Regions from separate parts of the Janibacter sp. FSL W8-0316 genome, predicted to be linked through region 2. Evidence: riboswitches for the same ligand, from Rfam matches in the RefSeq annotation. Region 2 holds a riboswitch; the other holds the start of a gene.

Region 1 (15,216 bases), 590 kb from region 2:
GTTGCCGGGCGCCTCGTCGTTCTCGCTGCCGCCGTTGTCGAAGTCGAGGTTGCCGCGGTCGCTGTTGACCGTGACGTCGGTGGGGCGCAGGTGGTGCAGGTCGGTGCCCGGGCCGTTGGAGGTGCCGAAGTCGCCGTGGCTCTTGGCCCACACGTGCTCGCGGTTCCAGTTGTCGACGTCGCCGCCGTTGTTGGACTTCGGCGAGCTCGTGCCCTTGTAGAGCAGGACGACGTTGTTGGTGTTCTGCGGGTCCTCGTCGACGTCCTTGATGCCGTCCCAGACCTGGTCGTAGGACAGGACGGTGTTGTTGCTGATGATGTCGTGCAGCTTCGACTTCAGGGCCGAGCCGGTCAGGCCCGCGGTCCCGTCGTAGTAGCTGCCGGGATCGGTGGGCTCGCCCGGCTCACCGGGCTCCTCCGGCTCCTCGGGGGTGGACCCGTCGGCGAGGGCGATGGCGCTCGTGCCGGTCATCCCGGGGTGGGAGAAGTAGCTCTCGAGCGCTCCCGTGACGTCGACCTGCTGGCCGACGAGGTCGGGGTTGGAGGCCAGCCCCCACTGCGAGCGAAGCGCCGACGGCACCTGGACGTAGAGGATCTTCGAGGTGTCGCTCTCCCCCTTCGTCGCCGCGACCGCGATGGCGTAGTCGTTGGGGAAGCGGCTCGTTACGACCCGGTCGGTCGCGGTCGGCTGGCCGACGACGTAGCCGCGGACGGTCTGGGTGGACCCGTCCTGACGGCCGAGCGCATCGGTGACCGAGGGCGCCGCGGCGGACTGGACCGCGGCGGCGGTCGTCTGGGTGACGGCCTGCGCAGGGAGGATCGGGACGGCGACGAGGGCGACGGCGGCGGTGGTGCCGGCGAGTCGACGGAGCATGCGGGACACGAGCGGACCTCACGGGGTGGGCGAAGGGGGTCGCGCCCATGTTCGCGACCCCCTTCGGTCCGCGGGTGAACGATAGGTCAGCGCGAGGTCGCAATTCACCCTGCGCTTGCCCACGACACCCACGTCGACGCCAACCAGGCGGTCGGCGACGTGGTCCGCGACGTGGCCCCCCGGGCGTGCACAAGAGGTCGTCCTGATGCATCTCGTGACGTTCGTCGGCCGCGAGAAGCCCCCAGGACGACCTCTTGTGCTCGGGGGTGCGTGCCTCAGATCGTCGCGGCGTCGATGACGAAGCGGTAGCGCACGTCGGAGGCGACGACGCGGTCCCAGGCCTCGTTGACCTTGTCGGCCGGGATGACCTCGATCTTGGCGCCGATGCCCTTCTCGGCGCAGAAGTCGAGCATCTCCTGGGTGCCGGGGATCCCGCCGATGTTGGATCCAGCGAGCGCCTTGCTACCTCCGATGAGCGAGAAGACCGGGACCTCGAAGGGCTCGGCCGGGGCGCCGACGTTGACCAGGGTGCCCTCGGGGGCGAGCAGCGACAGGTACCGCTTGATCGGCAGGTCGGCGCTCACGGTGTTGAGGATGAGGTCGAACTTCCCGCGCAGGTCGGTGAAGGTCTCGTCGTCGCTCGTCGCCCGGTAGTCGGTGGCGCCGAGCGCGAGGCCGTCCTCCTGCTTCTTCAGCGACTGCGAGAGCACGGTGACCTCGGCGCCGAGGGCGACGGCCAGCTGGACGCCCATGTGCCCGAGCCCGCCGAGACCGACGACCGCGACCTTGGAGCCCTCGCGCACACCCCAGCGGCGCAGCGGCGTCCACGTCGTGATGCCGGCACACAGCAGGGGGGCGGCGACGTCGAGCTCGATGCCCTCGGGGATCTTCAGCGCGAAGTCGGCGTCGACGACGACGTGCGTCGAGTAGCCGCCCTGCGTGATCGTGCCGTCGCGATCGGTCGCGTTGTACGTGCCGATCGCGTCGGGGCAGTACTGCTCGTTGCCCGCCCGGCAGGCATCGCACACCCCGCAGGAGTTCACGAGACAGCCGACGCCCACGCGGTCACCGACGGCGTGCTTGGTCACCTCGGAGCCGACCTCGGCGACGACACCGGCGATCTCGTGGCCGACGACGAGGGGGTACGGCACGTCGCCCCACTCGCCGCGGGCGGTGTGGATGTCGCTGTGGCAGATGCCGGCGTAGGCGATCTCGATGAGGACGTCGTTGGGGCCGACGTCTCGACGCTCGATGGTCGTCGCGGTCAGGGGTTCGGTGGCGGACGGGGCCGCCCAGGCCTTCACGGTGCGCACGGGGCGCTCCTCTCGAGTGGACGAAGGGGAACCCCCTCAGTCAACTCCCGCTCCCCGCGAGGACCAAACGCGGCCTGCGCCCGGTGGCGCCCCCCTCGGGCGCTGACGGCTCGAGGCGCGCCACCCCCTTCGCCCCCCTGGGCGTGGATATCGACGATGGACGCGGTCATTGCCGCGTCCATCGTCGAAAACTGCGTCAGGACGTCGAGACGGGACGACAAGGGGCCTTCACTCCGCCCACCATCCGCCTCTCACCCCACCTCTCTGGTCGAGGTGAGGTCACCTCTGGCGCTCAGGCGTCGACGGTCTGCTGCTCCCAGGCCGCGTACCCGCCGACGAGGTCGGTGACGTCCGTGTGGCCGACCGAGCGCAGCAGGCTCGCCGCGACGGACGAGCGCCACCCGCCGGCGCAGTGCACGAGCAGCGGACGGTCGGTCGGCAGCTCGTCGTGGCGGCGGGCGAGCTCGGCCAGGGGGATGTGGACGGCGCCGGGGATGACCTGCCCGTCGGCGCGCTCGCCGGCATTGCGCACGTCGACGACGACGGTCTGCTCGGGCAGCGCCGCGAGGTCGGCGACCTCGGTGCGCTCGCTCGTCGTCATGAGGGGGGCGAGCGGACCGTCGAGCGTGAGCGGCGCGGCGACGTGGCCGACGACCGCGTCGTGGCCGATCCGCCCCATCCGCAGCGCCGCCTCGGCCGCCCGGCCCTCGGGCGCGACGAGGAGGACCTCGACGGCGTGGTCGACGACGGTGCCGACCGTCTCGGCGAAGCGGCCGTCGAGGCCGACGTTGACCGAGCCCGCGAGGTGCCCGCGGGCGAAGTCCTCGGGCGAGCGGGCGTCGACGACGGTGACGCCGCCGGCGATCGCGGCGGCCACCTCGGCCGGCGTGAAGGGGACGACCGACTGCCCGGGCTCGAGCAGGTCGCGCTGGCGCAGGTTGAGCATGGCATCGACCTGGAAGTACGCGGGCGCGGAAGGTTGGCCGGTCGTCACCATCCCGATGAAGTCCTCGACAGACATCTCCGCGGCAAAGGGATTGCTCGCGCGCTGCGCCGCGATCGTCGACTCGAGCTCGTCGGAGAGCCCACGGCCGCAGGAGGACCCGGCACCGTGCGCCGGCATCACCTTGGTCTCGTCGGGCAGCGGCAGCAGCACGTCGTGGAGGGTGTGGTGCATCGCCGTGGCGAGGTCCTCGGCGGTGGAGCCGTCGGAGACGACGAGGTCGGGCCGGCCGACGCCGCCGATGAAGAGCGAGTCGCCGGTGAGCACCGCGCGCGGGACGCCGCGCTCGTGCACGAGGACGCTGATCGACTCCCACGTGTGACCGGGGGTCTCGAGGATCTCCAGGGTGACCTCGTCACCGAGCTCGATGCGGTCGCGCCCGGCGAGGGTGCGCACCTCGAACTCGGCGCGCTCGGCAGCGGTGGGGCCGTAGCCGATCCACGCGCCGGTTGCGGCGGCGAGCTCTAGGTGACCGGCGACGAAGTCGGCGTGCACGTGCGTGTTGATGACCCCGACGATCGTCAGGTCTTGCTCGCGGGCGTCGGCGAGGTACTCGCTGACGTCGCGGCGCGGGTCGACGACGACGGCGCGGCGGCTCCCTTCGTCGGCGATGAGGTAGGAGCCGTGCGAGAGGCAGCCGAGGTAGTACTGGGTGAGGATCATGTCTCGCTCCTGTCAGTTCCGGCCGCCGCGCAGCTGCGCGAAGACGGCCTCTGGGGTGGGCTCGTGGCGACGGTTGTGGGGCATGCGCGAGAGGAGCGCGCCCATCGCGCAGGTGTTGGTCAGGGCGGCTCCGGTGAGGCCGGCGCCGATGCCCGCGGAGAGCCACTTGGCCTGCGGGACGACGGTGCTTGCGAGGATGCCGGTGAGGACGATCGAGCCGGCGACGAGGCGGACCTGGCGCTCGAGGTCCCAGCTCCCTTCGCCCGCGACGACGTCTCCACCGGCGCTCTCCCACGCGGTGATGCCGCCGTCGAGGACGTGCAGGTGGTCCGTCCCGGTGGTGGCCAGGGCGCTCGCGGCCCGGGAGGCCCGCGCGCCCGAGCGGCACACGAGGACGACGTCGTCGTCGAGGTGCTCGGCCAGCTCGCGGCGGTGCTCCTCGAGGAGCGGCAGCGGCACGTTGTAGGAGCCGGGGATGTGCCACGCGGCGAACTCCGCCGGCGTGCGCACGTCGACGAGGCGCGGGCCAGCCGGCTCGGCGAGCCAGTCCCGCAGGTCGGTCGCGGTGAGGGTCGTGGGGCGGGTGGTGACGGTGGTCATGGGTTCCTTTGCTCGGGGATGGACGAAGGGGAGGTCAGTCGGGTTGGTCGGGGGCAGGTTGCGTCAGGCGAGCAGCCCGGGGAGGGCCTGCGCGGCGGTGAGGGCCGCGACGCCCAGGACGAGGACCGCGAAGGCCTTGGAGAGGCGCTGCGCGGGGATGCGGTCGGCGACGCGGCTGCCGAGGAGGCTGCCGACGACCGCCGCCGCGGCGAAGCCGAGGATCAGCGGCCAGTCGAGCTCGCCGGCGCCGTGCTGGAAGCGGGCGACGAGGGAGGTCGCGCTGTTGACGGCGATGACGAGCAGGGACGTGCCCACGGCGACCGGCATCGGGAAGCCGAGGACCATGACGAGCGCCGGCACGACCACGAAGCCGCCGCCGACACCGAGGAAGCCGGTGAGGAGTCCGACGAGGCTCGCAGCCACGACGAGCTTGAGCAGCCGCGGGCAGGCGCAGGTCACGGGGTTGAGGGTGAGGATCGGCTCGTGCGGCCCGAGGTCGGGCTCCGGGCGCGTGCCGCGACGGAGCATGAGCACCGCCACGACCGTCATGAGGACCGCGAAGGCGGTCATGAGGACGTCGGGCTCGACCGCACGCGAGGCCGCGGACCCGGCGACTGCGCCGCCGACCCCGAGGAGACCAAAGGTCAGGCCTTGTCCGAGGCGCACCCGTCCGGCCCGGTGGTGGGCCGGCAGGGAGAGCGCGGCGGTGATGCCGACGATGACGAGCGAGCTCGTCGTCGCGGCGACCGGACCCTGGCCCAGCAGGTGGACGAGCACGGGCACGGCGAGGATCGAGCCGCCGCCGCCGAGGGCGCCCAGGGACAGGCCGATGGCCAGCCCGAGCGGGATCACGGCGAGGAGTTCGGCAGTGCTCATGGCACGGACGATAATACCCCCCGGGGTATCTGTCCAACCCAGTTCGGCGGTCGCAGACCGAGCCAGGCGTCGCTGGTGCCACCTGGTTGCCTCTCTCCGGGCAGCCATGCGCGCACAACGCCGCCGGGCTGGGCGAAGGGAGGGTGAGTTCAGTCCCAGCGATACCCCACGGGGTATACTTGATCTGTCACGACACGCAGACGAACGGGAGAACTGACATGCAGTACGGCATCACGACCACCGTGGACGCCCCCTTCGAGCTGGCCCTGTCCGCGACGCGCGAGGCACTGGCCGAGCAGGGCTTCGGCGTCCTCACCGAGATCGACCTCGCTTGCACGCTCAAGGCGAAGGTCGACGCCGACCTCGACCCCTACGTCATCCTCGGCGCCTGCCGGCCACAGCTGGCCGAGCAGGCCGTCGCCCACGAGCCCTCGATCGGGCTCCTGCTGCCGTGCAATGTCGTCGTGCGCGCCGACGGCGACGCCCGCACCGTCGTCGAGGCCCTCGACCCCGACATGATGGTCGGGGTGACGGACAATGAGCAGCTGCAGGACGTCGCAGCCGACGCCCGCACCCGCCTCGACACCGCTCTGGCCTCGCTGCCGAGCACGGTCTCCTGACCCACCAACCCCGAAGGAGAGAGACATGGTCACCCTCGACATGGAGGACATGGGCCCGGTCGTCAACCGACTGCGCCGCGCCCAGGGTCAGATCGGCGGCGTCATCCGGCTCATCGAGGAGGGGCGCGACTGCAAGGAGGTCGTGACCCAGCTCGCCGCAGCGAGCCGCGCCCTCGACCGCGCGGGCTTCGCCATCGTCTCCTCGGGCCTGCGAGAGTGCCTCTCCTCGCCCGACGGGGTCAACGAGGACGACCGCGCCGCGATGGAAAAGCTCTTCCTCACCCTCGCCTGACGCCCGGCGGCGGGGGCGGTTGCCCGGGCGGAGGCCCACCCGTGCCGGGTTGGTGCGGGGAGGCCTGTGCCGCAGCGGGGCTCGCCGCCTGCCACGGGACCAGCCCGCGACGCAGACCCTCGGCGATGTGCTCGATCGCCCGCCCGCTCTGCCGCCAGTCGCCGGCCTCGGTCTCCCACGCGAACTCCCAGCCGTCCCGCACCTCGACGTGCCAGTGCCGGCCGAAGAGCATCCGGCCGAGCAGGGCGAAGGGGAGGACGAGCAGCAGGACCAGCATCTCGAGCGCCACGACGACCGACAGGACGACGACGGGGATGAGCAGGATCAGCAGGAAGACGCCGATGATCGCGCTGATCGGGTCGTCGCCGAGGCCGTGGCCGGAGGGGACGTCGCCCCAGTAACCCACGTGTGCCTTGCGCCGCCACGGCATCCACCGCCGCGACACCCGCCACGTTCGCCCGCTGGGGTCGACGACCTTCATGACTGTTCCTCCTCGCGCTCGACGAGCCAGCGCAGCAGCGGCGCCACGTCATCGGGCAGCGGTTGCGCCGGGTCCGTCCAGCGCACCTCCTCGATCTCTGCGGCCGGCATCACCCGCGGCCGGGACTCGCGCACCAGGTGCGGGTGCCGGAAGACGCTCGCGATGAGCGGGCGCCCGGCTTCGTTGGCCGCCGCCGTGCGGTGGACCGCGAGCAGCTCGAGGTCCTCGGGCGCCAGGACCAGCCCGAGCTCCTCCTCGACCTCGCGCAGCGCGCACTGTGCCGGGCTCTCGCCCGCCTCGGGCTTGCCGCCCGGGTGCATGAAGGCGGTGGTGCCGCGCTTGCGCACCGTGAGCACGTGCCCGTCGGCGTCGCGCAGGTCGACGGCACTGACGACGATCGCGTCGCCGTGGTCGCGGGGCCGGTCGCTCGCCAGGGCGGCGTAGACGAGGCTGTCGGTCCACTCCCCCTTGCTGAAGAGGTCCTGGAGGTGGGTCGCCTCGAGCCGCATGCCGAGGCGTTCGCACAGGGCTGCCGATGCCGAGTTGCGGGCGTCGAGCTCGGCGACGACGCGGTGCATGCCGTGGTGGTCGAAGGCGTGGTCGATGACCGCGCGGGCCGCCTCGGTCGCGAAGCCCCGCCCGGCGACGTCGGGGTGGAAGACCCAGCCCAGTTCTCCCTTCGTGCCCGTCCCGTCCGTGGCCCACAGGGCGACATCGCCGACGACCCGGCCCTCGTGCTCGACGACGAGGGCGAGCGCCTGCCGCGGAGTGTCCAGGCCGGTGCGGACGACCCGATCGGCGAGGCGGGCGACGGCGACCTCCCGGGTCCACGGCGGCTCGAGCAGGTGGCGCGCGACCTCGGGGTCGGCGTAGTAGGCCAGGGCCGCGTCGACGTCGTCGTCGCGCCACGGCCGCAACACGAGGCGCTCGGTGCGGATCGGCAGGAGCGGGACGGAGATCACTGCAGCACGCTAGTGGCCACGGACGAAGGGGACGCTCCCCCCCTTCGTCCGGCCTCACCGGTGCACACCCGGCTCTCAGGGCACCGGCCTACGCTGGACGGGTGACCAGCGCCGCCCAGCCCCCTGGCCTACCCGAGCTCTCCGACGACGCCGTGCGTCGGTTCGCGCAGATCCGGGAGGACTTCACCCGGATGATGCTCGGCTACCGCTTCGGCATGGAGCAGGTGGCGACGCGACTGGAGATCCTGCGCGAGGAGTTCGCCGAGCTGCACCTCGACAACCCGATCGAGCACATCTCCACCCGGGTCAAGAGCCCCGAGTCGATCCTCGAGAAGGCCGCCCGGCAGGGCGTGGAGCTGGAGATCCCGGCCCTGCGCGAGCACATCACCGACATCGCCGGCGTGCGGGTCATCTGCTCCTTCGTCGCCGATGTCTACCGCCTCATGACCGCCCTCACCGAGCAGGCCGACATCTCGGTGCGCGTGGTCAAGGACTACATCGCCAACCCCAAGCCCAACGGCTACCGGTCGCTGCACGTCATCCTCGAGATCCCCGTCTTCCTCTCCTCCGGGCCGGTCCAGGTTCCCGTCGAGGTGCAGTTCCGGACCGTCGCGATGGACTTCTGGGCGAGCACCGAGCACAAGATCTTCTACAAGTACGAGGGCGACGTCCCCGCCCACCTGCGCCAGCGGATCACCGACGCGGCGGCCACGGCCGCGCGCATGGACGAGGAGATGGCGCAGCTGCACCGGGCGGTGCACGGCACCGATTGAGGCGGGCCGGCGCCTGCCGCGGGCGCCCGGCGCCACGGACACGCCGAGACCGATAAAAGTTCTCCACAGATTCGTGACCAAACCGTGTCCCGATGCCCTACTCTTCTTTTCGACCCCACACTGCGGGGTCACCACCAGGTCGCCGAGTCCTGCCAGCCGGGTGGTCCCTGAACGCCACGGCAGGAGCGGGGGACCCACGTACCACCGGCCCCAGTGCCTCGGGGTGAAGTCTGCTCGTCGCAAGACGAGCAGGCGGAGTGCTCATCTCCACTCCAACCCGACAGCTAACTCCGCAGGCGGAGGAGATCCCATGTCGATGTTCTACGCCGGGCGCCACCGCGCCCCGAGCACCAAGACCCCCCGCCGCGCCGGCGCCAGCATGGTCGCCGTCGCCGCCGTGAGCCTGGGCACCGCCGCGGCCACCGCCCCCGGCGCCAGCGCTGCTCCCTCTGCGGTCAGCGCTCCCGCTGCCGCCTCCGCCTCGTCGGCCACCTCTGCGACGACCTTCTCCGGCCTGGTCAAGCGGGGCCACCGCGGCAGCCTGGTCAAGCAGGTCCAGCGCAAGGTCGGCGTGAGCGCTGACGGCATCTTCGGCCCCATGACCCAGTCCGCGGTCAAGCGCTACCAGAAGCGCAACGGCCTCGTCGCCGACGGCATCGTCGGCCCCCGCACCGGCACCAAGATGGGCCTGCGCTCCACGAGCACGTCCACGTCGCGCACCTCGACGCGCACGTCGACCCGCACCGTCTCGAGCTCCTCGGTCCTCTCGACCGCGGCGAGCCTCGTGGGCACGCCCTACCGCTACGGCGGCACGAGCCGCTCCGGCTTCGACTGCTCGGGCTTCACGCAGTACGTCTTCGCCCGCCACGGCAAGAGCCTGCCGCGCACGGCCGAGCAGCAGCGTCGCGCCACCACCCGCGTCTACTCCCCGCAGCCCGGCGACCTCGTCTTCTTCGGCGCGCCGGCCTGGCACATGGGCATCTACGCCGGCAACGGCATGATGTACGACGCCGGCAACGCGCGCGTCGACACGACCAAGCGCAAGATCTGGACGAGCAACGTGACCTACGGCCGCGTCCGCTGACCCCAGCACCCCACGACGAAGGGGGCTCCGACCATCACGGTCGGGGCCCCCTTCGTCATTTTCGCCCCTTCGTCATTGCTGCCCCTGCGTCATTGGTGCACAACGGGTTTCGCCACCCGCGTTACCATTTCGTGACTATATGACCTATGGTCGAACGCGGTCCCGGCCACTGCCGGGACGCCGTCGAGGACGCCGAGTCCTACCACCTCGACGGGGTACCCCAGCAGCACCGGTAGGAGCGGAGGACCCAACCTCTGGCCACACGGCCTCGGGGTGAAGTCCTACGGCGGGGCATCGCCCGGTCGAAGGGCGGGATGGTCTCCATCCCAACCCGACAGCTAACTTCGCAGGCGAGAGGAGACAGCATGACCATGTTCTACACCGCACGTCACGCCGCCCCCCGCGCCCACCGCTCTGCGGCACAGCGCACGGGCGCCGGCGTCCTCGCCGCCACGGCTCTCGGCCTGGGGGCATCGACGATGACCGCCACGAGCGCGGCAGCCCAGGGCGGCCCCGAGGCTCCGGCCCCGGCCACCTCGCAGACCGCCTCGACCGGCGGCGCGCAGAGCGCCGGCAACTCCGTCGCTCCCAGCGGCTCGACCTCCTTCTCCGACCACGTGCGCGTCGGCGACACCGGCAGCGTCGTCAAGCAGATCCAGGACAAGGTCGGCGTCAGTGCCGACGGCGTCTTCGGGTCCCTGACCGAGCAGGCCGTGAAGAGCTGGCAGGCCAAGAACGGTCTGTCGGCCGACGGCATCGTCGGCCCCGAGACCGGCTCCGCCCTGGGCCTGACCGGCGGCGGCTCCAGCTCGACCGGTGGTGCCCAGTCCGCGGACGGTGGCACCGCCGAGACCGCCCAGGCCTCGGCCAGCGCCCCGGCCTCCGACTCGTCGATCGTCAACACCGCGCGCAGCCTCACCGGCACGCCCTACGTCTACGGCGGCACGACCACCGCGGGCTTCGACTGCTCCGGCTTCGTGCAGTACGTTTACGACAAGGCGGGTAAGGACATCCCGCGCACGACGCAGCAGCAGCAGGCTGCAGCCACCCCGGTCTCCAACCCACAGCCCGGTGACATCGTCTTCTTCGGCAACCCCGCGTACCACAACGGGATCTACGCCGGCGACGGCAAGATCATCGACGCGGGCAACTCCGAGTCGCCGGTGCAGGAGCGCGACATCTGGACCGATGACGTGACCTACGGCCGCTTCTGAGCGACCCCGCGCAGGCCGCTCCCGAGCGGCTCGCACGACAAGGCCCCGACCGCTACGGTCGGGGCCTTGTCGTGCTCGGGTGCCGAAGGCGCGTGAGACACTGGCCCTTTCTACACGTGTAGTCGTCCCAGGAGGTCATCCGTGCCCGCCACCCACGCCACCGGCGAAGCCCTCGAGCTCACCGACCGCGACCTGCTCCCCCTTCGTCCCTGGCGTCGGGCGCAGGAGGACCCGCAGCATCCCTCCTTCAGCCACGTCGTCGACGGCGACTGGCAGACCATCACCGCCGGAGAGCACCTCGAGAGCCTCGTTGCGACGGTCCGGGGACTCGTCGCAAGCGGCGTCGCCGCCGGTGACCGTGTGGTGCTCATGGCCGACACCCGCTATGAGTGGCTGCTGCTCGACGAGGCGATCTGGAACGCCGGGGCCGGCACCGTCCCCGTCTACCCGTCGTCGTCGCGCAGCCAGCTCGAGTGGATCGTCCGCGACTCCGGTGCACGGGTCCTGCTCGTCGAGACGCCGGCGATGGCACAGTTGGCCACCGGTCTCGACGTCGAAGTCCTCGTCATCGACGACGGCGCCCTCGCCACCCTCGCCGAGCGCGGTCAGACCGTGGCCGAGGATGAAGTGCACGCGCGCCGGGACGCAGTGACCTTCGACGGCCTCGCCGGGATCGTCTACACCTCCGGCACCACCGGTCGGCCGAAGGGGGTCGTCCTCACCCACCGGCACCTCGCCGCCGAGGTCGCCGGCTGCCTGGCACACCCGATCGGCGAGGTCGGGGCGCCCGGCCGCCGCATCCTGATGTTCCTGCCGATGGCGCACGTGCTCGCCCGCTCCGTCGCCTACATCGCCGCGCAGTCCGGCGCCACGGTCGGCTTCTGGTCCGACTTCTCGACGATCGTCGAGAAGTTCGGCTCCTTCCGTCCGCACATGGTCGTCGGCGTACCCCGGGTCTTCGAAAAGGTGCACGCCGGCATTCGCGCCAAGGCGGCCGGGCGCCGCGTCTCCGCCGCCGTCTTCGCGAAGGGGGAGCAGGTCGCCGTCGACTGGAGCCGGGCCGTGGGCGACGACCCGCGCCCGGGCCGCCCCGGGCTGCGGCTGCGTGTGCTGCACGCGGTCTTCGACCGGCTGCTCTACGCCAAGGTCCGCGCGGCCCTCGGCGGGGAGACGATGTACGAGATCAGCGGCGGCGGGGCGCTCGGCGAGCGCCTCGGCCACTTCTTCCGCGGCGTCGGCGTGCCGATCCACGAGGGCTACGGCCTGACCGAGACCTGCGCGGCGATCACCGTCAACGGGCCCGGCCAGCAGCGTGTCGGCACCGTCGGGCGCCCCCTGCCGGGCAACGAGGTGCGCATCAGCGAGGACGGGGCGATCGAGGTCCGCGGGGCCGTGGTCACCGACGGCTACTGGAACAACGAGGAGGCGACCCGATCCTCGATCGTCGACGGTTGGTTCGCCACCGGAGATCTCGGCTCGCTCGACGACGAGGGTTACCTGACGATCACCGGGCGGGCCAAGGAGATCATCGTGACCGCCGGCGGCAAGAACGTCGTGCCCGGCCCGCTCGAGGACGTGCTGCGCTCCCACCCGCTCGTGTCCCAGGCAATGGTCGTCGGCGAGGGGCGGCCCTTCGTCGCAGCGCTCATCACGCTCGACCCGGAGGCGGAGCGACCCGCCGACCCGCAGGCCGAGCTCCAGGACGTCGTCGACGAGGCCAATGAGCTGGTCTCCAAGGCGGAGGGGATCAAGAAGTTCGTCGTCCTCGACGACGACTTCACCGAGGAGTCGGGCGAGATGACCGCGACGCAGAAGCTCAAGCGCCACGTCATCGAGACCCAGCGCGCCGAGGCGATCGAGGGGCTCTACGCGAAGCGCTGAGTCGGGGCCCGAGGGGCAACCGGGGTCCCGGACGGGGACGGTCGGGTCCGCTCAGCGGCTCGCCGGCACCGCCGTGAGCACGACGTTGTCGCGGTAGTGCTGCTCCCCGTCGATCGTCATCACCGGGCCGCCGCAGGTGACGAGGGCGAGCTGGCGGGGGCCGTCCACCCTGAAGATCGAGCGGGGCAGCGACACCTTGGAGTAGCTCTGCAGGCTCGTCGTGACAAAGGTCGACCGACGACCCGCGCCGTCGGTGACGTGGACCAGCGCTCCCGGACGGGCGTCACTGAGCCGCGCGAGGGCACCAGGGGTCCCGGACAGGTCGACGTGCCCGGCGAGCAGGGTCGTCCCCGCGCCGGCGCCGAGGGGGGCGGACCACACGTCGCGACCGACCCGCCACGGCTCGCGCGGGATGTCGAGGGACCCACTGCTGAACTTCACGCCGTCGAGGCTCGCGTAGATCCCGAGCGAGGGCACGTAGAGGCGATCGGGCCCCATGCGGTCAGGCGACATGACGAGCTCCCGGCTCGTGCTCGACGGGGAGCCTGTCGAGGTGCTCGAGGACGGCGCCGGGTCGTCGGGGATCGCGGCGACGGTCGCCGTGCGGGTCGGGTCCGGGGTCGGCGACGCCACCGCGAAGGTCTGGCTGGGGACCGGCGCCGCGACAGTCTCCTCGCCGCCCGCGAACGACCACCACGTCAGTGCCGCGCCCCCGGTGACGAGGACGAGGGCGACGAGCAGCAGCGCGAGTCGTCTCAGGGTGCCGCGCCCGATCAGCTGGCGCGACGAGCGCGCACGGCGACGCCGATACCGCTCAGGACCAGCAGCCCGCCGCCGAGGAGGCCCAAGGTGTTGGGTCCGGCGACGTCGGGGACACCGGCGTTGATCGTGCGGGCCTGGGAGCGGTCCGCGGCGTCGGAGCCGTCGGTGCCGAAGTAGGTCTCGCAGGCGATGCCGTCGTTGTCGGCGTCGAGGCGGTGACGGTCGATCGCCGGGCCGCCGTTGGCGGTGAAGAAGGTCTGCGCCTCGGCCTGCGAGGAGAAGTCGGGGCAGTCCTTGTCAGCGGTCGTGACGGAGGGCGCGGCCGACGAGGCCGAGACGGTGACGGATGACCGGCTCGGCGCCGTGGCGGGGGCCTTGGGGGCCGCCGGCGCTGCGGGTGCAGCAGCCGGAGCCTTGGGAGCGGCCGGGGCAGTGGCCGGCGCGGCAGCCGCCTGCGGGGCAGCGGCCGGAGCGGCGGCCGCCTGCGGGGCAGCGGCCGGAGCAGACTGCGGGGCGGCCAGCGGCGCGGCCTGCTGGGCGTCCGCCGCCGAGGCCTCGTCGGCCGACGCGGGAACCGCGCCGTCGGCTTCGGAGTCCGTGGCCGGGGTGTCGTCGGCGGCGTCGGGCGCAGCCGCCCCGCACGACGCGTCGAGGAGCGTGTGGACCGGGGTCGCACCGTCGGTCCAGACCGCCTGGGCCCAGTCGGTGCCCTGCGTCGCGGTCGCCGGGTCGAGCTCGCCCGCGGTCAGCGCGACGGCCATGACGGACGCGTCGCCACCGGCGGCCACATCCGATGCCGGCGCGACGACGGCCGAGACGTCGGCGCCGCTGTCGACCGCGGACAGCCCGCGGGCGGTGAGCGCGTCGCGCACCGAGCTGACGAGCGCGGCGTCGACGCCCTCGGCGCTGGTGACGGTGAAGGTCGTGCCCGCCCCGCACAGGTCGCTCGGCACGGCGACCGCCGGCGTGGCGAGGGTCAGCGCGAAGCCGCCCGACATGACGAGTCCGGCGATGGTGGTCCTGACAACGGTGGTGCGCACGTCTGCTCTCCCCATGACGAAACGGCGAAGGCGCTCCCCACGGGCGCGCTCGTGGGCAAGATATACCCGCCGGGGGTCACCCGGGAAGCCCCCTTCGTCAGGTGCTGGCTGACGGTGCCTGCTGGCAGGGTGGGGGCATGGGCGAAGCTGACCACGGGCACCGAGACCACCGCCACGATCACCGGCACGACGGGGACGCGCGGCACTTCGACGACACGGCCGCGACCTGGGACGACGACCCCGACAAGGTGCGCCAGTCGGGTGAGGTGGCGGCGGCGATCGCGGGGCGGGTCCCCCTTCGTCCGCGGCTGCGGCTGCTCGACTACGGGGCCGGCACCGCCCTGGTGACCACCGCGCTGCTGCCGCACCTGCCGGAGGTCGAGGTGACCGTCGCCGACAGCTCCTCGGGGATGCGGCAGGTGCTCGCGGACAAGGTCGCGACCGGCACGCTGCCCTCGCCCACGCGCGCGTGGGACCTCGACCTCGAGACCCAGCCGGTGCCCACCGAGCGCTTCGACCTCGTGGTCACCTCCAACGTCCTGCACCACGTCGGGGAGCTCGACCGGGTCCTCGCCGGTTTCGCCGAGCTGCTCGACGCCGGCGGGTGGGTGGCCGTCGCCGACCTCGACCGCGAGGACGGCAGCTTCCACGACCACGACTTCGGCGGGCACCACGGCTTCGACCGCGCCGAGGTCGCGAGCCGGCTCACATCGGCTGGCTTCGTCGACGTGACCGTCGGCGATGCCGGCCACGTGCACAAGCAGAACCGCGACTACCCG
Region 2 (15,216 bases):
TGATCGCCTCGGCGATGTCGTCGGCGACGAGCGGCTCGGCGACGCCGGCGTAGACCTGCTCCGCCCGCTCCCGGTCACCCTTGAAGCGGGTGAGCGAAAATCCCTCGGTCTGCACCATCCCGGGCGCGATCTCGGTGACCCGCACCGGCTGGTCCACGAGCTCTAGACGCATCGTCTCGGTCATCGTCGCCAGCGCGTGCTTGGCCGCGGTGTAGCCGGCGCCGCCCTCGTAGGAGGTGCGCCCCGCGATGGAGCCGACGTTGACGATGACCCCCTCGGCCGCCACGAGCGAAGGGAGCAGCGCCTGCACCACGCGCAGGGTCCCGATGACGTTGACCTCGTACATCGCCCGCCAGTCCTCGACGTCGCCGGTCGCGACGGGGTCGAGGCCGTAGGCGCCGCCGGCGTTGTTGACCAGCACGTCGAGCCGGTCGCCCACCTCGGCGGCCAGGGCGGCCACCGCGTCGGGGTCGGTGACATCGCAGGTGACCGCGCGCCCGTCGATCTCGGCGGCGAGGTCGGCGATGCGGTCGGTGCGGCGGGCCGCGCAGACCACCTCGTGGCCGGCCGCCGCGAGGGCGCGCGCGGTGGCGGCGCCGATGCCGGAGCTGGCGCCGGTGACGAGGGCGAGGGGGCGGGTCATGGGGTCTCCTTCGGGCGGCGACGCTGACACCGCCCAACGTATCGACACCGCGGCAGGAGAGGATGGCCGGGATGAGCGAGAGCGAGACCTTCGGCTGGAGGCGCATCGCCGTACCCGCCTTCGGGCCGACTCTGCTCTCCGCCGCGGCCACGGGTGCCGTCGTGCCGATCGCGGCGCTGCGCGCCGACGAGCTCGGGGCGAGCATCGGCACGGCCGCCTTCGTCGTCGCCCTCACCGGCGTCGGCCAGCTCGTCGGGGTCCTGCCCGCCGGGGCGCTCGTCGCCCGCATCGGGGAGCGGGCCACGCTCGTGCGCGCCGGGCTGCTCGACATCGTCGCCCTGGCGGTCGCCGGCTGGGCGCCCTCGCTGTGGCTCATGGGCGTGGCGCTCCTGCTGAGCGGGTTGGCGTCCTCGGCCTTCTTCCTCGCCCGGCAGGGATACATGATCGACGTGCTGCCGCAGCGGCTGCTCGCCCGCGGCATGTCGCTGCTCGGCGGCTCGATGCGCGCGGGCCTGCTCCTCGGGCCGGTCCTGGGCTCGGTGGCGATCGCCCCCTTCGGCCTGCAGGGGGCCTACGGCGTGGCCGTGCTCCTCGCGGTCGGCTCGGTGGTCACCGTGCTCACCGCACCCGACCTCACCGGCGACCACGAGCGCGCCCGGGCCGGGGAGCCGCACACGGGGGTCCTGCGGGTCGTGCGGCAGCACGCGCGCCTCCTGCTCACCCAGGGCATCGGCGTCACGGTGATCTCCGCGCTGCGGCAGTCGCGGTTGGTGATCCTGCCCCTGTGGGCGGTGCACATCGGGCTCGACGGCGTCGACTCCTCGCAGATCTTCGCCGTCGCCGGCGTCGCCGAGCTGCTCCTCGTCTACCCGGGAGGCTGGGTCATGGACCGCCTCGGCCGGGTGTGGGTCGTCGCGGTGCTGCTGTCGGTGGTCTCGACGTCCTTCCTCGCGCTGCCCCTCGCCGGCACGAAGGGGGAGCTGCTCGCCGTGGCCCTCGTCATGGCCCTGGGCAATGGTCTGGGGTCCGGCATCGTCATGACCCTCGGGGCCGATGCGGCGCCGGACCGCGACCGCGCGCAGTTCCTCGGCGCCTGGCGCCTCATGGGCGAGCTCGGCCACGCCGGCGGCACGCTCGGGCTGAGCGCGGTGACGGCCCTGGTGTCGCTGCCGGTCGCGGCCGTGGTGCTCGGCGCGACCGGGCTCGTCGGGCTGGGCTGGACGAGCCTGTGGGTCTCGCGGGCCGACCGGGAGCGCGGCAAGGCATGATGGAGCCGTGAAGGATCTCATCGACACCACGGAGATGTACCTCCGCACGATCTTCGAGCTCGAGGAGGAGGGCATCCCGCCCATGCGAGCCCGCATCGCCGAGCGGCTGGGGCACTCGGGTCCCACCGTCTCGCAGACGATTGCGCGCATGGAGCGTGACGGACTCGTGAGCCTTGGCGAGGACCGTCGCCTCGTGCTCTCCGACGAGGGCCGGCTCCTCGCCACCCGCGTCATGCGCAAGCACCGCCTCGCCGAGCGACTGCTCGCCGACGTCATCGGCCTCGAGTGGGAGCACATCCACGACGAGGCCTGCCGCTGGGAGCACGTGATGAGCGAGCGCGTCGAGCGCAAGATCCTCGCCATGCTCCCCGAGCACCGCGAGTCGCCCTACGGCACCCCGATCCCCGGCCTCGACGAGCTGCTCGCCGGCGGCGATGAGGCTCCGGCCGACGACTACCTCGAGGGGCTCTCCAGCCTCACCGACGTCGTCGACGGCGGCCTGACCGGTCCCTTCCGCGTGCGGCGCATCGGCGAGCCGGCGCAGGAGGACCACGAGGCGCTCGCGCTGCTCACCGAGGCCCGGCTGCGCCCGCGCGAGGTCGTGCGCGTCACTCCCGAGGACGACCGCATCATCGTCGCCCGTGACGGCGCAGCCTCCTCCGACGCGGTCTCGCTGCCGCGCGACGTGGCCGTCCACGTCTTCGTGGAGCAGATCGCGCCCTGACCGCGTGCGTACCGTGCCGTGACCTCGGTGTGACATTTTCGTGATCGGCAGGTACGGCCGGGAGGTCCGTCTCCCCTGGGCGGATCCGTCACGCGGACGCCAAGTCCTGCCACCGCACCGACGGTTGTGAGAGCACACCGCATGGCAGGAGCGGGGGACCCACTCATGGGGCATCGCGGATGCTCCTCGGGGTGAAGTCCCGGGGCGTGCGGACCGCTGGGTCGGTCCGGTGCCGCGGGACCGGGCCGCACCTCTGGCCCGAACCCGACAGCTGACCTCGCAGGCGGGACAGAGGTATACATCGTGTCTCACAACGTCGGGCGCCACCGCGCTCCTGAGCGCTACAACCCCCTGACCGAGATCGGCACCGTCATCAGCCAGACGGGCACCCCGCTGGCCAAGGGCTCCGCCGTCCTCGCCGCCTCCGGTGGTCTCGTCGCCGCCATCGCCATCCCCGCGCAGGCGAGCACCGCCGCCGACCAGGTCGACGCCACCCCGGTCCAGGCCGCTGCTGCCCCCGCCGCCCCGGCTGCCGTGGCCGTCACCGCGCCGAGCGCCCCGGCCACCTCGACGGCCGCGACCTCCGCCTTCGGCAAGATCGAGGTCGAGCCCGTCGCCAAGCCGACCGGCCCCACCCCCTACCAGCTGCGCATGCGCGCCGAGCGTGAGCAGGCTCGCGAGGCCGCCGCGCAGGAGCGTCAGCGCGAGCAGGAGCAGGAGCAGGAGCAGGCGCAGGCGCAGGCCGAGCGCGAGCAGGCCGCGCAGGAGCGCGAGTCCGAGGCCGCCAGCCGCTCGCAGGAGCGCCAGTCGCCCGCCCCGCAGGCGAGCACCTCGACCCCCGCCGCCGAGACCGCGGCACCAGCCCCGGCCGCCTCGAGCAATGTCGTCGAGATCGCCAAGCAGTACATCGGCACCCCCTACGTCTACGGCGGCTCGACCCCCGCGGGCTTCGACTGCTCCGGCTTCACGCAGTACGTCTTCGCCAAGGCCGGCAAGTCCATCCCGCGCGTGACCACCGCCCAGCAGGCCGCCGCCACCCCGGTGTCCAGCCCGCAGCCGGGCGACCTGGTCTTCTTCGGCTCCCCGTCGTGGCACGTCGGCATCTACGTCGGCGACGGCATGATGATCGACTCGCCGCGCACCGGCTCGTCGATCTCGATCCGTCCGATCTTCGACGGCGTCTCCGGCTACGGCCGGGTCTGACCGCCGACCCGACAGGGGGCGAAGGGAGCAGCCGCTCCCTTCGCCCCCTGCGTCATGTCGTCAGGACTGCTCGCGCGCCCGGTCCTGCTCCTGCATCCGTCGGTAGGCGGCGCCGAGCTCGTCGTGGTGGAGCAGGTCGTCCTCGACGATGCCGGTGCGGTAGCCGGCGCGGCCGAGCATGTGCGCGGTGACCGGGGCGGTGAGGGCCTGGGCGCCGACGACGATGAGCAGCGTGGCGACCGAGGCCCAGGTACGCACCGTGAGCGCCAGGCCAAGCAGGATGAGCAGCAGACCCAGGGTCTGTGGCTTGGTGGCGGCGTGCATGCGGGCGAAGAGGTCGGGCAGGCGCACCAGGCCGATCGCGCCGACGAGGGCCAGCGTGGCACCGAGGAGCAGGCTGATCGCCCCGGCGAGGTCGAGGATCTGTGCCCAGCTCACGAGGCATCGTCCTTGCGGGCCATGAAGCGGGCGACCGAGACCGACCCGACGAATCCGGTGAGGCTGAAGACGACGAGGATCGGCAGCGTCCCGGCGTCACCGGTGCGCACGATCTGCGTCGCCATGATGCCGATGACGATGACGATGACCACGTCGAGGCTCAGGGCGCGGTCGAGGTTGGTCGGACCCCGCGCGATGCGCACGAGGACCAGGCCGGCGGCGGCGAAGAGTAGCCCGAGTCCGATCGACAGGATGATGCTCATGCAACCTCCTGCGTGCAGATCGAGATCTCCTCGGGGGTGCCGATGGCCCGCACGACCCGGGTCTCGACGGCCAGGACGTCTCGTCGCAGTTCCTCCATGCCCTCGGGCGTGGTGACGTGGAAGCCGTGGACGTAGAGGACGTTGGCGCCGCGTCGGGCCTCGACGACGATCGACCCGGGCACGAGGGAGACGAGCGCGGAGACGATCGTCATGTAGAACTCCGAGTGCGTGCGCATCCGGACCTCGACGATCGAGCCACCCTGGCTGGGGCGGCGGCTCAGGGTGGCGCCGGTGATCTGGACCGCGGCGCTCACGAGGTCGACGAGGAAGCGCCCGATGAGCAGCAGGAGGCGCCACGGGTGGATCCGGCCGAAGTACTGGATCGAGGGCAGCGGGAAGATCTGCGTGACGACCGCGCCGATGATCAGGCCGTTGATGATGTTGCCCAGGGTGATGCGGTCCCAGAGCAGGACCCACACGACGGCCAGGCCGATGATCGCCCGGGGCTGGAAGCCGCCGCGCCGACGGGTCGCCGGGGTCGTGTCGATAGCGGTGTCGCTCACGGCGCCTCCTCGGACAGGACGGCGCGGACGTAGGCATCGCTGGAGAGCATCTGCCGGGCCGCCGCGTCGGTGTAGGTGAAGAGCGGGCCGGCGAAGAGCGAGAGGCCCAGGCTGAAGGCGACGACCGCGGCGGCCGCGCCCAGCATGAGCGGCGGCATCGGCCGCTCGACCTGGGTCACCGCCGGCGGCGGCGCGATCGGGGTCGAGGGGCGCTGGGCCGCGACGGCGGCGCCGATGGCGTCGCTCAGCCGCCCGAAGCTCGGGGTGAGCGTCGGCATCTCGAAGGTCTGGTCCTGGCCCTCGACCGCGCGCGGCCGCCAGAAGGCGGCGCTCCACGTCTTGGCCACGGCGTAGAGGGTGAGCAGCGAGGTGACGACCGAGCCGACGACGAGCGTCCAGGCGATGATGCTGCCGTCCTGGGTGCCGGCCTGCAGCAGGCCGACCTTGCCGACGAAGCCGGAGAAGGGCGGGATGCCGGCGAGGTTCATCGCCGGGACGAAGAAGAGGGCGGCGAGCACCGGGGTGCTCGCGGCGAGCCCGCCGAGGCGGTCGATGACCGTCGAGCCGCCCACCCGCTCGATGAGGCCGGAGATGAGGAAGAGCGCGGTCTGCACGGTGATGTGGTGGGCGATGTAGAAGATCGCCGCCGACACCCCGGACTCGCTCGCCAGCCCGATGCCGAAGAGCATGTAGCCGATGTGGCTGACGAGGGTGAAGGAGAGCATCCGCTTGATCCCCGGCTGGGCGACTGCCCCGAGGATGCCGATGATCATCGTCAGCAGGCCGGCCCCCATGATCAGGTGGTGCAGCGGTGACTCGGGGAAGAGCAGGAACTGGGTGCGCACGATCGCGTAGACGCCGACCTTGGTGAGCAGTCCGGCGAAGACGGCCGAGACCGGCACCGGCGCCGACGGGTAGGAGTCGGGCAGCCACGCCGACATCGGGAAGACGGCCGCCTTGATGCCGAAGACGGTGAGGAGCATCAGCTGCAGCGCCAGCGAGACCGTCGGGTCGATCTCGGGCAGGCGAAGGGAGAGCTGCGCCAAGTTGACCGTGCCGGTCGCGGCGTAGACCCCGGCGATCGCCGACAGGAAGAGGAAGGAGGAGACCATCGAGACGATGACGTAGGTCGTCCCCGCCCGGATCCGGGTGCCGCTGCCGCCGAGGGTCAGCAGGACGAAGCTCGCGAAGAGCAGCATCTCGAAGCTGACGAAGAGGTTGAACAGGTCGCCGGCGAGGAAGGCATTGGACACGCCGGCCGAGAGCACGAGATAGGTCGGGAAGTAGATCGCGAGCGGCGAGTCCTCGTCGCCGTCGGCGACGCCCTGCCCGATGGCGAAGACGAGCACGACGAGGATGACGAAGGAGCTGATGAGCAGCATGAGGGCCGAGAGCCGATCGGCGACGAGCGCGATGCCCAAGGGCTCGGACCACGCCCCGAGCCACAGCGCGATGGGTCCGTCGTGGTGGGTGGACCACATGAGGGTGGCGGCGACGGCGAGGCTGGCGGCGAGCACGGCGATGCTGATGGCGACCTGCGCGCGGGGGTGGCGGCGCGCGACGAGGGTGAGGGCGGCGCCGAGCAGCGGCAGCAGCACCGGCATGGGCAGGAGGTTGGCCACGGTCATGCGGTCGCGTCCTCCTCTTCGGCCTCGGTCGTGGACTGGGTGTCGTCGTCGTAGGTGCTGGAGACCTCGTCGCGTTCGGCGAGGCGCTTGATCAGCTCGTCCTCGGCGTCGTCGGGGACGTCGTCGCTGCCGGTGATCCGCCACTGGCGGTAGGCGAGGGAGAGGACGAAGCCGACCGAGGCCAGGGCGATGACGATCGCGGTGAGCACCATTGCCTGGGGGAGCGCGTCGCTCATCTCGTCGGCCGGTCGTGCACCGACGAAGGGGGCTCCCTTCGCCGGTCCGGAGACGACGAGGTAGAGCGTGGCGACGCCGTTGGACGCCAGGACGATGCCGAGGAGCAGGCGGGTGAGCGCTCGCTCGAGGAGCAGGTAGACGCCGGTCGCGATGAGGAAGCCGGCGACGACGACGAGGCTGAGGTTGGGGGCGACGGCGTTCATGCGGTGGCCCCGTCCTCTTCGGCCTGCTTGTCGACACCCGCACCGAGCGAGCGAACGACGTCGAGCGCGAGCCCGATGACGATGAGGTAGACGCCGATGTCGAAGAACATCGCGGTGACGAGCTTGACGTGACCCCAGACGGGGACGTCGAACTGCACGACCGCCGACTGCAGGACGGTGCCGCCGAAGGCGAGCGGCGCGAGCGCGGAGATCGCCGCGACGGCCAGACCGGCCCCGAGGACGAGACCGGCGCTCACCGGGGCGGCGCGGTCGAGCTCGGCGCGACCGCCGGCGAGGTAGCGCACGAGCAGCGCCAGACCGAGGACGAGGCCACCGGCGAAGCCACCGCCGGGCTGGTTGTGCCCGGAGAAGAGGAGGTAGAGCGAGAGCGCGATCATCACGTGGAAGACCAGCCGGGTGGCGGTCTCGAGGATGACCGAGCGGCGCTCGCGGGGGATCGACGCGGTGACCGGGCCCTGGTTGCGCCGGCGGGTCCACGAGCGCTCGACGTCCTGGGTGCGCACGAAGACCAGGCTGGCGATGCCGGTCGCGGCCGCGACGAGGACCGAGATCTCGCCGAGGGTGTCCCAGGCGCGGATGTCGACGAGGGTCACGTTGACGACATTTTGTCCGTGGCCGAAGTCGTAAGCCTGCTCGGGGAAGGCCTTGCTGATCGGCTCGTGGATGCGGGCATTGGCCGCGACGACCGTGAGGGTGGAGATCGCCGCGCCCATGGTCCCGGCGAGGGCGAGGCGCCACAGCCGGCGGCGCGAGCGGCGGCCGGAGCGGGGGCGGCGGCGGAAGTCCTGCGGGAGCATGCGCAGCACGAGAACGAAGAGCACGAGGGAGAAGGTCTCGACGAGCACCTGGGTCAGGGCGAGGTCGGGCGCCCCGTGCAGGTGGAAGAGCAGCGCGAGCCCGTAGCCGGTGAGGCCGACGAACATCACCGACTGGAGGCGGTTGCGACCGCGCACGGCGAGGATCGCCGCGGCGATGACGAAGAGCCCGACGGCCGCCTGGCTGAAGGTGTCCCACAGCCGGACCTCGGTGCCCGGCAGGGCGGTGGCGGCGACGACGCCCGGCAGGAGGATGACGACGAGGAAGATCGTGCCGAGGTAGGTCGGCAGCGAGCCGCCCTGGGCGAGGGCGGTGACCTCGACGGCGAAGCGGTCGAGGGCCTTCATGAAGCGCTGGTAGACGCGCTCGGCGTTGACCACCTCGGGCAGCGCGGCCTGGACCCGGGCGAAGGGGGCCCGCCCCACGAAGAGCAGGAGGCCGGCGACGATGGCCACGACGGTCAGCCCGAGCGCCGGGGTGAGGCCGTGCCACAGCGCGAGGTGCTCGGGCTCGGCGCCCGGCAGCGTCTCGGTGTAGGGGCGGAAGAGCTCGGTGAGCGGGTCACCGAAGAAGCCGGACGCCAGGGTCGTGAGCGACAGCAGGACCGGCGCGATGAGCAGCGCGTGGGGGGCGGCGAAGGGGGTGGGGCTCGGGGCGGCGCCGGTCGCCCCCTTCGTCGCGAAGGCACCCCAGACGAACCGCGCGGAGTAGGCGACCGTGAGCACGGACCCGGTGACGAGGCCGGCGACGGCCAGCCAGCCGGTGGTCGTCGACAGGGGGCCGTGGGCGGACTCGATGACGGCGGTGAGCGCCGACTCCTTGGCGACGAAGCCGACGAGGGGCGGCAGGCCGGCCATCGAGGCGGCGGACAGGGTTGCGGCGGCGGCGAGGACCGGTGCGGTGCGCCCGAGGCCGTGCAGCTGCGTCAGGTCGCGGGTGCCGGTCCCTTTGTCGATGATGCCGACGCTGAAGAAGAGCACCGACTTGAAGAGGGCGTGGGAGAGGACGAGGGCCAGGGCGGCCAGCCCGGCGGCCTGGGTGCCGACGCCCGCGAGGACGGTCATGAAGCCCAGCTGGCTCACCGTGCCGTAGGCGAGGAGGAGCTTGATGTCGTCCTGACGCAGGGCCCGCCAGCCACCGAGGATCATCGTCCACAGGCCGAGGACGAGCAGGACCGGACGCCACCCGGGCACGTCCGCGAAGATCGGCTCGAGCAGCAGGATGAGGTAGATGCCGGCCTTGACCATCGAGGCTGCGTGCAGGTAGGCGCTCACCGGGGTCGGGGCGGCCATGGCGCCGGGCAGCCAGAAGTGGAAGGGCACCTGCGCCGACTTGGTGAGGGCGCCGACGAGGACGAGGAGGGCGGCCGTCGTCGTCAGGGCGCCGGCCGGGGGCGGCGAGGCGAGCATCTCGCTGATCGTGTAGCTGCTCGTCTCGCCGATGATCACCGTGCCGATGAGCATCGCCAGGCCGCCGAAGGTCGTGACGAGCAGGGCCTGGGTGGCGGAGCGGCGGTTGGCCGAGCGCACCGGGTTGTGCCCGATGAGCGTGTAGGAGAAGACCGTCGTCAGCTCCCAGAAGATGTAGAGCGCGAGCAGGTTGTCGGCGAGGACGAGGCCGAGCATGGCGCCCGCGAAGGCGGTGAAGACGCCCGTGAAGCGCCACAGGCTGGGGTCGTCGGGCTTGAAGTACCAGGCGCAGTAGAGCAGGGCGAGGGCACCGACGCCGGTGACGAGCAGCCCGAGGAGCCACTGGAGGGTGCCGAGCCGCAGCGCGAAGTCCATGCCGAGCGAGGGGACCCAGGCGATGTCCTCGACGATCGACCGGCCGGCGGTCACGTCGCCGGTCTGGGCGAGGAGCCAGGCGAAGGCCGCGGCGGGCACGAGGGCCAGGACGAGGAAGGCGCGTCGGTTGAGGAACTTGGCGAGGCCGGGCGCAACTGCTGCCGCCGCGAAGTGCGCAAGCAGCAGCAGGGTCACGAGGGCCTCTCACGGGTCCGGGGACGGGAGGCCAGTTTAACGGCAGGTGACCGGCGCCCCGAGGCCGGGGTGCACGCGCGTCCTCGCGGTGCCGTAGGTGCCCGGCTCGGCAGCTCCCGAAGAAATCTCGGCCCACCCTCTTGAACTCTTCGAACACATGTTCGATACTGGAGGGGCGAGGGGAGGCGCCATGACACAGCAGTCGATCACCGATCAGGTCAGTGGGACCACGGTCCCGGGGCGCCTGCGCACCGTCCTTGCCGAGGTGTCCGCCACCGGCGTCGACGGGCTGACCGAGGTCGAGCTGCTCGAGGTCGTCGCCCTCCTCGAGATGACGAAGGGGGCCGCGGCCGCCGCGCAGGCCCGCGCCACCGCGCGCTTCGTCGAGGAGCGTGACACGCGGGTGGCCGAGATGGCCGCCGCCGAGGAGATCTCCCGCCGCGAGGCCTCGTTGCGACGCCGGGCCACCCGCAGCGAGGTGGCGCTGGCGCGGCGGTGCTCGCCGGGTCAGGCCGACCGTCACGTCGGCGCCGCGCGGGCGCTCGTCCACGAGCTGCCCGGCACGATGGCCGCGCTCACCGCGGGTGAGATCAGCGAGTGGCGGGCGACGATCGTCGTCCGCGAGACGGCCTGCCTGTCGCCGGAGCACCGGCGCGAGGCCGACCGCCGGCTGGCGGGTGGGTTGCGCGACCTCGGTGACCGGGCGCTGGCTGCCGCGGCGCACCGGGCGTGCGTCGACCTCGACCAGGAGTCGGTCGTCGAGCGGCGGCGTCGGGCCGCCGCCTCGCGGCACGTGTCGGTCCGCCCGGCGCCTGACGGCATGGCCTGGCTGTCGATCCTCGGGCCGCTCGTCGACGTCGTCGGCGCCCACGTCGCGCTGCGCGCGGCCGAGCAGGCGCGGCACGTGGCGACCGGTGACCCGCAGGCCGATGCGGCTGCCGCCGCCGACCCGCGGGGTCGCGGTGCGTGGATGGCCGACACGGCGCTCGAGCTGCTCTCCGGGCGGGCGCCCGGTCAGCCCCAGCCGGTCGAGATCGGGCTCGTGATGCGCGAGGGCGTGCTCCTTCCGGGCGGGCGCTCGGGCGCCGGCGCCGGCGCTGGCGGCGCCGACGACGAGGTCGAGGTGCCGGGCCACGGCGCGCTCGCCGGTGACCTCGCCCGCGAGCACGTCCTGCGACTGCTCGACGCGGGCGATGACCGAGACGGCGAGACGGCGCTCTGGTTGCGGCGGCTCTGGACGGCGCCCGCCGGGCGCGATCTCGTGGCCGTCGACTCGAGGCAGCGGATCTTCGCCGGGCGGCTGAGGCGGCTGATCGAGCTGCGCGACGCGACCTGCCGGGTGCCGTGGTGTGATGCGCCGGTGCGCGAGGTCGACCACGTCCGCCCGGTCGCCCGGGGCGGCGAGACCTCCGCGAGCAACGGCATGGGCGTCTGCCAGCGGCACAACCTCGACAAGGAGGCCCCCGGCTGGCGGGCCGAGGTGATCTCGACCGGGCTCGACCCCGGAGGCGGGTCGCACGAGGTGAGGTTGACGACCCCCGCTGCGGGTGACGTCCGCTGCCTCGCGCCACCGCTGCTCGGCCTCGGTCGACGCGAGCGACGGCCGGTGGTGGGGCAGCCCTCGGCGCTCGAGGCCCGGCTGCTGGCGCTGCTCGACGCGGCGTAGGTGCTGGGCGCCCCCGGCTGGATTCGAACCAGCGACACCTTCTTTAGGAGAGAAGTGCTCTTCCCCTGAGCTACGGAGGCCCGGCGCGGTGCGGTGAGGCGACCACGCCACGGGACAGGGTACGCGCCATACTCCCTTCGGTGAGCATCCCGGCCCTGCAGCGGCGCACCGTCACCACCCTCGCCGGGTCGCAGGTCCTCGGGGGCGTGGGGGTGAGCGCCGGCGCCGCGGTCGGGGCCCTGCTCGCGGCCGACGTGTCGGGCAGCGAGACCTGGGCCGGCCTCGGCGGGACCGCCCAGACGCTGGGTGGCGCGCTCGCCGCCCTCGTCGTCGCGCGGGTCATGGCCGCGAAGGGGAGGCGCCCCGGCCTGACCACGGGGTACCTCATGGCGATCTTCGGCGGGCTACTCATCGTGGCCGCCTCGGTGGTGGGCTCCTTCGCGGTGCTGCTCGTTGGGTTCCTCCTCTTCGGCGGGGCGACGGCGGCGAACTCGCAGGCGAGGTTCGCCGCGACGGACCTGGCCGACGACGCGCACCGTGGCCGCCACCTGTCGGTCGTCGTCTGGGCGACGACGATCGGGGCGGTGGCCGGCCCCAACCTCACCGGTCCGGGGCAGTGGGTCGCCCGCCAGCTACACCTGCCGGCGCTCGTCGGGCCCTACGTCCTCTCGCTCGTGGGTATCGCCCTGGCCGCCCTCGTCCTCACGGCCGCGCTGCGGCCGGACCCGCTCCTGACCGCCCGCAGCCTGCAGGTCGACCACGACGAGCCGGACCCGACGGCCGGGCTCGAAGGGGAGGCGACCCGCGGCTGGGCGGTGATCCGCACCCGACCCGACGCCCTCATGGGCGTGGTCGCCATGGCGCTCGGTCACGTCGTCATGGTGTCGGTGATGATCATGACCCCGCTGCACATGCGGCACGGCCACGCCGGCCTCGAGATCATCGGTCTGGTCATCTCCCTCCACGTCGTCGGGATGTACGCCTTCTCACCACTCACCGGTTGGGCCGTCGACCGCTGGGGCTCCCGGGCGGTCATCGCGGTCGGTGCGGGGGTGCTGCTCACCGCGAGCCTGCTCGCCGCGTCGACCGCGAGCGGGCACTCCCTTCGCCTGACGGCGGCGCTGGTGCTGCTCGGCATGGGCTGGTCCTGCACCCTCATCGCCGGCTCGACCCTGCTGACGGCCGCCGTGCCACTGCGTCAGCGGCCTGCGGCCCAGGGACTGTCGGACGTCGCGATGGGCCTCGCCGGTGGTGGCGGGGGAGCCCTGGCGGGCGTCGTCGTCGGCTGGTGGGGCTATCCCGCGCTCGGGCTGCTCGCCGGCGGCGCGGCGCTGCTGCTCGGGCTGTTGGTCCCGCTGGGGCGCCGCTCCGGTTGTTAGCGTTGGCGTCGTGACTCCTGTGCCGACGACCCCTGCCCAGGCGCCGGCCGACGTCTCCTCCCTGCGCCGCGAGCTGATGGAGCTCGGCGGCCCCAACACTCTCATCTGGCCGACCCGCGATCCCCACGTCGTCGACCTGACCAACGCCCACCCCGGTGGCGTGGCGATGCTCCTCTCCGGCCGCGACGCCCGCCTGTCCGACCTCGTCCGTGAGCCCGGGGCCCTGCTGCGGGCCCAGCGCCGGGCGGCCAGCCTCACCGAGCACGTCGAGCGGATCGCCGAGGAGCACGGCGTGCACACCTGCTTCCTCGCCATGGGCGCCGCCTCGTGGCACGTGCCCGGCGAGGAGGAGCGCCCGCTCGCCCCGGTCGTGCTCCGCCGAGCCGCCCTGCGGCGGCTGCGGCCCGGGCCCGACTTCGCCCTCGACCTGGCCCCCCGGGTCGAGATCAACCCCGCGCTCCTGACCTACCTGCGTCGGGCGTTGAGGCGCGACATCGACGGCGAGGCCCTCGCCGACCTCGGCCGCGGCGACGGTCGCGGCTTCAACCCCACGCCCGTGCTCGACGCCCTGCGGGAGCAGTGCGCCGACCTGCCCGAGCTCACCATCTCCTCGCGGATCGTCCTGGCGGCCTTCCCCTACGGCAAGGCCGAGGCGCTCGCCGACCTCTCCCGGCTCACCGAGTCGGGTGCGCTCGAGCAGGGCCCGGCGGCGGCGCTGCTGGCGGGCGAGGCACTCCCTTCGCCCGAGGCCGAGGCGCCGAGCGTTGCCGACTCCGCCGTCCTCGACGTCACGGCCGACCAGCAGGCGGTGCTCGACCGCGTCGCCGACGGTCAGGACCTCTACGTCGACGCGCCGCCCGGAACCGGTGTCGCCCGGCTCGTCGCCTCGGTCATCGCGCAGGCCGCCGGTGAGCGCCGCTCCGTCCTGCTCCTCACCGAAAAGGCCTCTGCCATCGAGGCCGTCGCCGGCGAGCTGCGCCCAGCCGGCCTGGCGGACCTGCTCGTCCACGTCACCGACCCCGCCGCCGAGATCGACCCCGCGATCGTCACCGAGCGCTGGCCCCGCGGGCTGCCGGACTCAGACCGTTCCTTCAGCCAGCCGGGCCGGCGCGCGGCGTCGGCCGCCCGCATCCTCGACGGCCACACCCACGCCATGCACCAGCCGCGTGAGCCCTGGGGCGTGTCCATCGCCGACGCCCAGGACGCGATCGTCGGTCTGTCGACGTGCCGACCGGCGCCCCGCTCCCGTGTCCGGATCACCGGCCGCACGCTCGCCGCCCTCGATGCCGAAGGGAGGGACGCTCTCGCCGCGCAGCTCACCGGTGTCGCGACCCGCAAGGCCTGGCGCCCCGAGCGCAGCGACGAGCCCTGGCAGGGCGCCCGGCTGACCTCCACGGCCGACGTCGACGAGGTGCTCGCGGCGCTGGAGCGGTTGCGCGGCAAGGACGGCAGCCTCGCGTCGCTGCGCACGACGGTGCGCGACGTCTTCGCCGACATCGCCGAGCCGCGGTCCGGGCGCCCGGCCGACCTCGGTCGGTTCCTCGCCGGCATCGAGGAGATCCGCGACACCCTCGAGGTCTTCCGGCCGGAGGTCTTCGACACCCCGCTCGACCACCTGCTCGCGGCCACCGCGCCCAAGGGCACGCCCGACCTCGAGGCGCTCGGCGCCATCGAGCGGCGGCGCCTGCGTGGTCAGGCCCGCCGACTGCTGCGCCCGGGTCGCCCGCCCGAGGACCTCCACGCCGCGCTGCGGCTGGCCGCCGAGCAGCGTCGCTCCTGGTCGCGCCTCACCGGTGGCGGCGGACGCCCCCGCATCCCGGCCGACATGGACCGCGCGCACACCGCCTACGAGCGCGTCTACGCCGACCTGACCCATGTGGGGTCCGTGCTCGCCGACACCGACGCGGGCGGCGACCTGCTCGACACCCCGTGGGAGGAGCTGACCGCCCGCCTCGACGCTCTCGCCAAGGACACGACGGGCGTGCGTGCCGTGCCCGAGGTCATCGAGGATCTCGACGACCTGCGGGCCCGTGGTCTCGGCGACCTGCTCGACGACCTCGCTGCCCGCCGGGTCGCGCCCGACGCTGTCGCCGACGAGGTCCGCTTCGTCTGGTGGACCTCGGTCCTCGCCGAGGCCGGCCGCGACGAGCGGTACTCGGCGATCACCGGGGAGAGCCTCGACGAG

Evidence for each region. Region 2 has a riboswitch for cyclic di-AMP ahead of NYE39_RS13110 (C40 family peptidase). Riboswitches for the same ligand answer to the same signal wherever they lie in the genome.
Region 1: it holds a riboswitch for cyclic di-AMP, as region 2 does, so the genes downstream of both, NYE39_RS10225 (C40 family peptidase) here and NYE39_RS13110 (C40 family peptidase) in region 2, are expected to answer to the same signal.

The regions. Positions count from the first base shown of each region.
Region 1 covers NZ_JBBOQX010000001.1:2,067,954-2,083,169, forward strand. Annotated here, with positions in the region: gene NYE39_RS10170 (endonuclease) at 1-873, opposite strand, end outside; gene NYE39_RS10175 (NAD(P)-dependent alcohol dehydrogenase) at 1,149-2,186, opposite strand; gene NYE39_RS10180 (MBL fold metallo-hydrolase) at 2,479-3,852, opposite strand; gene NYE39_RS10185 (rhodanese-like domain-containing protein) at 3,865-4,452, opposite strand; gene NYE39_RS10190 (sulfite exporter TauE/SafE family protein) at 4,516-5,328, opposite strand; gene NYE39_RS10195 (DUF302 domain-containing protein) at 5,547-5,948, shown strand; gene NYE39_RS10200 (metal-sensitive transcriptional regulator) at 5,974-6,240, shown strand; gene NYE39_RS10205 (hypothetical protein) at 6,227-6,721, opposite strand; gene NYE39_RS10210 (GNAT family N-acetyltransferase) at 6,718-7,683, opposite strand; gene NYE39_RS10215 (GTP pyrophosphokinase) at 7,785-8,456, shown strand; cyclic di-AMP (ydaO/yuaA leader) riboswitch at 8,587-8,770, shown strand; gene NYE39_RS10220 (C40 family peptidase) at 8,767-9,540, shown strand; cyclic di-AMP (ydaO/yuaA leader) riboswitch at 9,721-9,909, shown strand; gene NYE39_RS10225 (C40 family peptidase) at 9,906-10,754, shown strand; gene NYE39_RS10230 (AMP-dependent synthetase/ligase) at 10,896-12,635, shown strand; gene NYE39_RS10235 (class F sortase) at 12,687-13,268, opposite strand; gene NYE39_RS10240 (excalibur calcium-binding domain-containing protein) at 13,409-14,437, opposite strand; gene NYE39_RS10245 (class I SAM-dependent DNA methyltransferase) at 14,575-15,216, shown strand, end outside.
Region 2 covers NZ_JBBOQX010000001.1:2,660,526-2,675,741, forward strand. Annotated here, with positions in the region: gene NYE39_RS13095 (SDR family NAD(P)-dependent oxidoreductase) at 1-643, opposite strand, end outside; gene NYE39_RS13100 (MFS transporter) at 715-1,911, shown strand; gene NYE39_RS13105 (metal-dependent transcriptional regulator) at 1,919-2,635, shown strand; cyclic di-AMP (ydaO/yuaA leader) riboswitch at 2,761-2,936, shown strand; gene NYE39_RS13110 (C40 family peptidase) at 2,939-3,838, shown strand; gene mnhG (monovalent cation/H(+) antiporter subunit G) at 3,899-4,276, opposite strand; gene NYE39_RS13120 (monovalent cation/H+ antiporter complex subunit F) at 4,273-4,539, opposite strand; gene NYE39_RS13125 (Na+/H+ antiporter subunit E) at 4,536-5,102, opposite strand; gene NYE39_RS13130 (Na+/H+ antiporter subunit D) at 5,099-6,730, opposite strand; gene NYE39_RS13135 (Na(+)/H(+) antiporter subunit C) at 6,727-7,170, opposite strand; gene NYE39_RS13140 (Na+/H+ antiporter subunit A) at 7,167-9,986, opposite strand; gene NYE39_RS13145 (HNH endonuclease signature motif containing protein) at 10,177-11,652, shown strand; tRNA gene NYE39_RS13150 (tRNA-Arg) at 11,661-11,732, opposite strand; gene NYE39_RS13155 (MFS transporter) at 11,793-13,031, shown strand; gene NYE39_RS13160 (DUF4011 domain-containing protein) at 13,042-15,216, shown strand, end outside.